DNA from 4 places in the Pseudoalteromonas sp. T1lg22 genome. Region 4 is predicted to be linked to each of the others. Evidence: predicted binding sites of a transcription regulator. Region 4 holds the regulator's gene; each other region holds the start of a gene.
What was found. Region 4 encodes sigma-54, which starts transcription at its own class of promoters, with help from an activator protein. Its sites were predicted from a motif close to GTTGGCACGNNNNTNGNNT; they were not measured.

Region 1: the regulator sigma-54 is predicted to act here: its motif matches at 890-908, upstream of C2M24_RS03170 (DUF3192 domain-containing protein).
Region 2: the regulator sigma-54 is predicted to act here: its motif matches at 1,238-1,256, upstream of C2M24_RS11950 (YggN family protein).
Region 3: the regulator sigma-54 is predicted to act here: its motif matches at 1,389-1,407, upstream of C2M24_RS12805 (TorF family putative porin).

Annotation. Positions count from the first base shown of each region.
Region 1 covers NZ_PQBY01000006.1:206,867-209,069, reverse strand. The annotation lists gene C2M24_RS03175 (diguanylate cyclase) at 1-430, shown strand, start outside; gene C2M24_RS03170 (DUF3192 domain-containing protein) at 474-851, opposite strand; gene C2M24_RS03165 (D-2-hydroxyacid dehydrogenase) at 988-1,932, opposite strand; gene zntR (Zn(2+)-responsive transcriptional regulator) at 2,069-2,203, shown strand, end outside.
Region 2 covers NZ_PQBY01000016.1:479,120-481,322, forward strand. The annotation lists gene C2M24_RS11935 (AzlC family ABC transporter permease) at 1-182, shown strand, start outside; gene C2M24_RS11940 (AzlD domain-containing protein) at 179-478, shown strand; gene C2M24_RS11945 (PA3496 family putative envelope integrity protein) at 625-813, opposite strand; gene C2M24_RS11950 (YggN family protein) at 1,294-2,076, shown strand; gene C2M24_RS11955 (aminotransferase-like domain-containing protein) at 2,073-2,203, opposite strand, start outside.
Region 3 covers NZ_PQBY01000017.1:77,086-79,288, forward strand. The annotation lists gene C2M24_RS12800 (endonuclease/exonuclease/phosphatase family protein) at 1-539, opposite strand, end outside; gene C2M24_RS12805 (TorF family putative porin) at 669-1,349, opposite strand; gene C2M24_RS12810 (hypothetical protein) at 2,148-2,203, shown strand, end outside.
Region 4 covers NZ_PQBY01000016.1:279,836-282,038, forward strand. The annotation lists gene lptB (LPS export ABC transporter ATP-binding protein) at 1-143, shown strand, start outside; gene C2M24_RS10960 (RNA polymerase factor sigma-54) at 209-1,657, shown strand; gene hpf (ribosome hibernation promoting factor) at 1,683-1,970, shown strand; partial or broken gene ptsN (PTS IIA-like nitrogen regulatory protein PtsN) at 1,972-2,203, shown strand, end outside.

The sequences.
Region 1 (2,203 bases), on a different contig from region 4:
TGTGCGCGCCGGATTGCCTTTGTCTGTGCTATTGATAGATATCGATTACTTTAAGCGTTACAACGACTGCTACGGTCATCAACAGGGTGATGAATGTTTGAAAAAAGTGGCTTCGGCCCTGGTCAATAATTGTCAACGCGGCAGCGATTTTATCGCCCGTTATGGTGGTGAAGAGTTTGTTGCGGTTTTGCCCGGCAGTGAAGAAGACACAGCCATGGCTTTGGCCAATAAGCTATGCAGGGTGATCCGCGAGCTTAATATTCCCCATATAGACTCACCCATTGCTGAGCACATCACCATCAGCATTGGCGCCACCACCTTTAATGGCGACAACGACGACAACTGTGAAATGGCCTTGATTGAAAATGCCGACAGGGGCATGTATCAGGCCAAGCAAGACGGGCGTAATAGCGCTGCTTTCTATGGCTAAAAAAAAGCCGCGTGGGCTTTAATCCACGCGGCTTTTTTTATCTTTATAGTTTACCGACCAGTGCCTGATAGGCGCTATCACCAATACTCACCAAACGACCAGCCTTAAATACCAAGGGTGTACATTCATTTTTGCTGATTTTGCCATCGGACTTAACGCTTTGCGTGGCATAAAACAGTACCTGATACTCTTCACCCTGATGAGCAAAGGACTCACTGAAATCCGGTGTGCCCAGGGTTTCTTTGATCACAGCAGCGCTGTTCCCTAGCTCAAGGTGGGCAATATAGTCGCGATTTTGGCGCTGTTGTTTTTGCCAGTCGCTTGATGAGCAATGGGCGTCAGCTTCACCGTCATTCACCGAAACGATACAACCACCAAGTAGAGGCAGGGCGACAAGGGCGCAAAGAAGTGCTTTTGTCATTGTTTTATCCAATTTTTGTTATCTAGTTGGCATTGAATAATCAAGTTCAATGCCAAAAATTTTACTTTATATTTTTCAATTGGTTACACGTTATTCTTTTAAGCGGGTTGGTGTTATTTCAAAAGAGTTGGCGAATTTAGCCAACCCGATTGCGAACTTCACCATTGGCATAGGCGCGAATATTTAAGGCCAGCTGGTGGATCAGCCTGTCTCTGGCCTGTTTTGATGCCCAGGCTATATGCGGTGTGAGCAGTAGGTTGTCACCCTGATAGCGAACCAAAGGATTTTCAGGGTTGGCCGGCTCTTCACTGAGCACATCTAAGGCTGCGCCGCCTAGGGTACCATCGGCCAGGGCTGTGGCCAGATCTGCTTCGTTGATAATGGGGCCGCGGGCGGTGTTGACTAAGACGGCTGTCGGTTGCATTAAGGCCAGGGTATCGCGATTTATTAACTGCTCTGTTTCGGCGTTAAGTGGGCAGTGAATGCTGACGATATCCGCCTGCGCCAGCGCTTGTTCAAAAGCGATGCGCCCGGGGCGCGGAGCTTGGCCGCGACGCTCGGCAATAAGCACCTGCATATCAAAGGCATGGGCTACCTTGGCCAAGGCCTGGCCGAGCTCACCATGGCCGATAATGGCAAGTTTTTTACCCGCCAGCTCGGCGATCTCATAATCAAGGCGGCAAAACATCTCGCTTTGTTGCCAGGCGCCTTGGCGACAGTCATCTATATACCTATGCAGGTTATTAAGCAGTAAGGAGATCAGGGTAAAGGTATGCTGCACTACGCTGGCGGTGGAATAGCCGGCAACATTACACACATCAATGCCATGCTCCTTAGCGGCAGCGATATCTATGTTATTGGTGCCGGTGGCGGCAACACAGATAAGTTTCAGCTTAGGCAAGGCCTTAAGCTGCTCGGCGCCAAGTTGCACCTTGTTGGTGATCACTACCTCGGCGTCGGCGCAGCGCGTCACTACATCTTCTGCTGATGTCAGGGGGTGGCGATGAAATTCTCCTAAGGCGGCAATTGGTGCCAGTGAGTTTGCTCCTAAGGTGTCGGCGTCTAACATGACGATGTTCATTTGTGCTCTCCAAATAGGCTATTGGCGCTAGTCTTTCATGGACCGACGTTTAGCGCAAAATTAATCCTTGACCTTAGTGTTGACTCTAAGGTTTATAATGCCTGCTAAGCAAAGAGTTTGAGGGGGAGGAGTGCAGATGCGTATAGGTGAATTGGCCAAACAGGTGGACATGAGTACGGATGCACTGCGTTATTACGAGCAGCAAGGACTATTGAGCGCGCCTCAGCGCAGCGCCAGTGGCTATCGTCAATATGGGGGTAAGCACATGGCA
Region 2 (2,203 bases), 200 kb from region 4:
CCACAACCTTTATCGCCCTGGTGATCCCGGCCATTAAAAACTGGGCAACTCTGGCCTGTGTACTGGCTTCGGGGATAAGTGCTGCGGTGCTCAAGTCCTGGCAAGTAGAATTATGGCTGGTGTTTAGCGCCCTCATCGGCATGAGCGTTGGCTATGTGCTTAGTCGCGGGAGGGTGCAATGATCACCACCATATTACTGATGGCGGCCATTACCTTTGGCAGTCGTTATTTATTTTTACACCGTGCCCTGCCATTTCGGGTCGGCGCAAAAATGCAGCGTTTTTTAAGCTTTAGCGCCCCGGCCGTGCTTACCGCCATCTGGGTACCCATAGTGGTTTTACCTGGCAATCAGTGGCAGTTGAGCTACCAGAATCCGTATCTGGTTGCGGCCCTTGTCGCCATTATTACCGCCTACAAAAGCCATAGTATCTACGCCACCACCCTGCTTTCCATGGCGGTCTTTTTTGCGCTGCGATAATACCAATTCACTTAAATAGCCAACGCTATATCTGCTCACATACTTAACAGCATTGGTATAACAAAAAAGGGGCCGTAGCCCCTTTAAAGTCTTAAAATAGTCTCGGCTTAATTACACCAAGACTTCATAGGCCAAAGGCCCGTTATTTATTCATTTAAATACTCGTCAAAGTCATCGCTGCCGAGATGCTTTCTCAGCTTGCGCTGTTCTAAATAATCGTCCAGCTTCTTTTTTACCTTGCGCTTGCGACGGTCGTTTTGATTGCGTCCCATCGCTTCATATTCATCTGCAACAAATTCGTCTTCAAACGCATCATAGGAATATGTTTTACCCACAATACACTCCAATAAATCTAAATCAGTTATCACCGCTCCCCAACTTAGGTGCGGCGAATTCAGGGCTAGGCGCCTTCGAGTGAATAAATAGCCGCTAAATCGCAAACTGGAAAGTGAGATTTTTTTATCGTTTCAATAAACATAATTGATTAATAATTATACCGCCTTAATTCGTAAGGTTATTCCACCTTGGATAGCCCGTTGTGGATCCGCCTTTGCTGCCAGGGTCCTAGGTCGGCTTTTGCCGCCATGGACGGCGGTACTAGGGTGACGCAGGAGCAGTTACCTAGCAGGCTGACAATTGAGCAAATGTTTTAATCCACGGCAAAGTTAATTTCACTAAAAGTTAGTAAAAGGCACTAAACAAGGCATTGGCAGCACACAAGATGAAATTATAACGCTATGATTTTTATCATCTTTATTAATTGGCACCGAAATTGTATTAGTCATAGCGTCAACAGAATAACAGGAATTATCACCATGAAAACCAGCACGCTAGCCATTATCTCTGCCATTAGCCTTTCTGGCACCGCCATCGCCGGGGAAGCCAATTCGCTCTCGTTTGGCTCTGAGCAATGCAACATTGAATTTAAAAACGATGTACGCATCGAGCCGCAGCGTTTACAGATCACCAATGCCAATAACCAGCACCTGGTGTACAGCTCAGGTCTGCTTGAAGTCGATGGTCAACCCGTTGAGTTAAATGCCGAGCAACAACAGGCCCTGGACGATTACACAGATAAGGTACGAACCTATATGCCCGAGGTGGCTCAAATAGCCCTGGATGGCGTTAAGATCGCCGGCGTTGCCCTAGAAGAAGTCGGCGCCGCATTTGGCATCAGTCACAATGAGGCGCTGAGCGATATAGTTGAAAATATCGGCATCAATATTGAACAGACCTTCTACCAGGACGGTGCCTTTGTAATGGGCAAACAAAGCTTTGAACAATTAGGCAATGATATTGAAAGCCAGTTTGATGAGGACTTTGAACAAGCCGTAGAGCAGGCCATGGTGCAGTCTATCGGCAGTATATTTATCGCTCTGGGCTCTGAGTTATTAGGCTCAGGCGGCGACATGGATGAATTTGAGCAACGTATGGAGCGCCTTGGTGAGCAGGTCGAGCAAAGAGTTGAGCTGCAAGCCTCGCAAATAGAACAACGTGCGGATGCGCTATGCCATTCATTTAGCGAGTTGGCGCAACAAGAAGCTCAGCTGCTTAGCATGATCCCCGAATTGAAAGAGTATCAGCTGCTAAGTAACTAAGCCTTTGGCATGCCCATTGGCGTGCCCATAGGCGTAACCTTCGCCTTACCCTTTTGCACTTGCAGGCAGAGCGCCCCTAAGCGGGCCACTGCCTTTTCTATTTCCTCGCTCCATTGCACCCCAAAAC
Region 3 (2,203 bases), on a different contig from region 4:
AGCTGTTGCCTATAGTCGCTGATGCCAAGAGTAAAGTTAATGCCGTGCATATTCACCAGCAATAAGGAGTCACCATTAGCCAAAGGATAGCGACTGATACTCGATGCTTTGGGGGTACGCAACCAGGGTTCCCGCTGATAAAAACGACAATAAAGCTGGGGCGACCAGTCGCTTAGCAAGGCCAGCCCGGTTTGCTGATTGAGGCCCTTGTAGCCTGGCGAAAAACGGGTGTGGGGCTTGAGTTGTAACAGCGCCTCATCGGTGATGGCTTCTTGCAGCAGCATAATATGGCTTTGCTCTGACAGGGCGTGCAGATCTGTCAGTAATTCAGGCTTGGCCGCCTTATAAATATTCCAGCTGAGCAGTCTGAGTTCCGATACCGGCAAGGGCAGGCTTACCGGCTCACCGGGCTGGGTTAATAGCGCAGCGCAGGATTGGGGTGAGTCGGCACTAAAGGGCGACGCAGGCAAAGGCTCCGGCAGCACGGCCTGTTGCCACTGAATAAAGAGTAAATAAAGCAGAAAATAGAGACTCGGCACAGGCAGCCTTAGTAAACCTACTGATTGGCAAGATTATAGTGGCAAAAATGGCTTTAGATGCCAAACAGAAAAGATAAAGGGCCTTACGGCCCCGGTTTGCAGCAACAATAAGAGGGTATGACTTTAAGCTTAAAGCTCAAAGTCTAAGCTGTATGAAACATACGCTTTTAAATCATCATCCGCGTCCAGGTCGGTTTGCAGCAGGCCAAAGGTAAAACCCGACTTGCTGATACTGACGCCATAATCTATGTAACTGTCGTCTTCACCGTACCATTCCTGCACGGTATCGCCGCTGGAATGGCCGAAGTGAAGCGCCAGTTCGGTATCTTTTAAAATGGTAAAGCTGGCGTTGAGCTCAAGGTAGAGCATGTCTTCTTCGTCGGTGGCATCGCCTTCGGCATTGACCAGGTAACTGGCACCGGCGCTGAGCCATTGCCAGCTCACCGAGCCATAGATCTCACCAAAACCAATATCTCCCTCGGCATCCGGATAGGCGTAATAGATATAGCCGACATCGTAGCCTATGTCGTCGATTGAACCGGCGAAGCCCGCGTACAAGTCCATTTCATAGCTGGTGCTGGCGGCATCGCCGAAATCGATATTCGACAGCCAGGTGCCGGCATAAAAGCCGGTGTCGGAGGCGTAGTCTATGCCACCGGATACCGCCGCCCCATCATCCGACTGGGTAATACCGCGCCAATAATAGTTAGAGCTGGCGGCGACGTTGGCGGTGACTTCCGCCTGGCTGGCCAGCGGGGTGAGGGACAGTGCCAACAAAGCCAGCACCGGCGCGTATTTCTTTTTGTTCATTTTCTCATTCCTGTAGTAACGCTGTGTTGAATATTTAGTTGGCAAGGCGTGTGCCAATAACGGAATATTTTTTAAAAGTTACTATTTTTCAGATGCTTGGTGGTATTTTGAGCTGTGTTGGCTGGTGGGCGGGGGAGTGCGGATGCACTCTGGTGGTGCATATTTTATGCTTTTGCACTCATTTTAACCAATGGTACTGCATAAGAATTCTTGTTTGGTTTTGTGTTGCTGGTGGTATTGGTTGTTAAATTAAGATCTTGTCGCGGTGGGTGAGCGCGTTAAGAAAATGGTCCGGTGGACTATTTTTAGCAAGCGAACGCCTTGAGCCAGTGAAAGGCCGGGGACGGCGCCCAAAGAGGGAGTGATTAATTTGGATGCAAGTAATTCGTCCATGAAGCTGGGTTCCTGTTCGTGACGAAGTTACGGCATACATGCCTCCACCTCCTCGCGCTGCGAAGCGGTGCTTCGGTCACTCGTCGCCCCCGCTTATCGCAGAGCTCTTCGCCTTCAAGCGGCGAGAGTGAAATTATTCACTCTCTTATTTCCGCTTTCAGCCACGCCTCGCTGTCTTAGCCACGCTTCGCAGCAAAAGCCGAGATCGAAAGCGCGAATTTTAACGGGGTTAGGCTGATACATTGAGGCTCTAAATTAGTATGGGATATGTTTATAGATTGCATGTGTGCGTCATCCAATCTAATTGTGAAAAAATTATATAGATTGATTTACATATTGAAGATGATAAGGTTTTCATTGGCGTTGGAACAACGATCAAATATTTATTGTAAAGGGATGTTACCTATGAAAAAGTCTTTAATTTTGGCTCTAGCTTTGGGGTGTTTTTCGAGTTTAGCCAA
Region 4 (2,203 bases):
ACAATGTGCGCGAAACATTAGACGTATGTGAAACTGCCTATATCGTCTCCCATGGCGAGCTAATCGCATCTGGAACTCCCCAACAGGTATTAGCAGATCAAACAGTACGCGATGTGTATTTAGGTGAGCAGTTTAGACTTTAATCACAAAAGGATTGTTAGAGTACATGAGGCAATCATTACAGCTGCGTCTAGGCCAGCAATTAACAATGACCCCACAATTGCAGCAGGCTATCCGCCTGTTGCAGCTCAGTACTTTGGATCTCCAACAAGAAATTCAAGAAGCGCTTGATGCCAACCCCTTGCTCGAAATCGAAGAAGAGCATTACGGCGATAGTGACCTGCCACGCGATAAAAATTCGGCGGCCGACAGCGATAGCGACATTCAAAGCAATAACAGCACAAGCAATCAGGACGAAGTTGAAAGCGGCGACGCCCTTAACAATGACTCGATCAGCGATGAGCTGCCTATGGATGTATCCTGGGACGAGTACATCAGTGCCGCCCCGGTTGCATCTGGGCCCATGCCCGATGACGAGTCTATTTACCAAGGCGAAACCACAGAAACCCTGCACGATTACCTTATGTGGCAATTACGCCTCACCCCGTTTAGCGCCATAGATGAAGCCATTGCCACCGCGATTATCGAAGCCATCGACGACAACGGCTTACTTACCGTTAGCACCGAGGACTTGCTCGAAAGCATCAACCATGATGAGCTGGAAGAAGAGATTGAACTCGACGAAATAGAGGCCGTGCTTAAGCGAGTTCAAATGTTTGATCCCATTGGTATTGGCGCCCGCTCACTACAAGAGTGCTTGTTGATCCAGCTCAAGCAATTTTCGCCTCAAACCCCTTGGCTTAACGAGACGAAAGAGGTAGTTTGTAATTATATTGATTTGCTTGGTAACCGTGACTACCGCACCTTAATGAAAAAGACTAAGCTTAAAGAAGCCCAGTTGAAAGAGGTGATGACACTGATACACAGCCTGAATCCCAAGCCCGCAGCGACCATAGTGCGCGAAGAGTCGGAGTATGTGATCCCGGATGTATCGGTGAAGAAGGTCAAGGGTCGCTGGAAGGTGGAATTAAACCCCGACAGCATGCCGAAGATACGTGTCAACGATCACTACGCATCCCTGGGTCGCAACTGCAAATCACAAAGTGACAGCCAATTTATTCGCTCTCACTTGCAAGAGGCAAAATGGTTTATAAAGAGCCTGGAGCAACGCAATGACACCTTACTTAAAGTAACTAATTGCATTGTTCAGCAACAACAGGCATTCTTTGAACATGGCGAAGAAGCAATGAAGCCAATGGTCCTTAACGACGTTGCAGAAATGGTGGAAATGCACGAGTCAACAATCTCTCGTGTTACCACACAAAAATACATGCACACGCCACGTGGGATCTTTGAGTTAAAGTACTTTTTCTCCAGCCATGTGAATACCGAGAATGGAGGTGAATGCTCATCCACAGCGATTAGAGCATTGATCAAAAAGCTAGTAGCCGCGGAAAATCCTGTAAAACCGTTAAGCGATAGCAAGATTACCGACATACTAGCAGAGCAAGGAATCAAAGTGGCTCGACGAACGATTGCAAAATATCGTGAATCGTTGGCCATACCACCGTCAAATCAACGTAAAAGCTTGATATAGACGTTAGACAAGAAGGAAAATGCTTATGCAATTAAATCTTACCGGTCGTCATGTAGAAATCACAGACTCTCTTCGCAACTATGTAAATAGTAAATTTGCCAAATTAGAGCGTCACTTTGACCACATTAATAATGTGCATGTTATTCTTGATATCGAGAAACTCACACAAAAAGCAGAAGCAACACTTCATGTAAACGGCGGCGAACTGTTTGCCACCGCAGAGCATCAGGATATGTACGCGGCGATCGATGGCTTAATTGACAAATTAGACCGCCAGGTAATCAAACATAAAGAGAAATTGTCTCGTCATTAAAATGAGCTTAGATTTACTTTTTTCCAAGGACTGCAGCAAGGCTGCGGTCCTTTTTAATAGCAAAAAAAGAATGTTGGAATACCTCTCTCAGGTAGCACACCAACATATCCCCCACCTCAGTGAGCAAGCCATACTGGATTCCCTTCTGGCTCGTGAAAAGCTTGGCAGCACTGGCATAGGGAAAGGGGTTGCCATTCCAACACGGTCGCCTTGAAGGCATAGAGAATACCCTG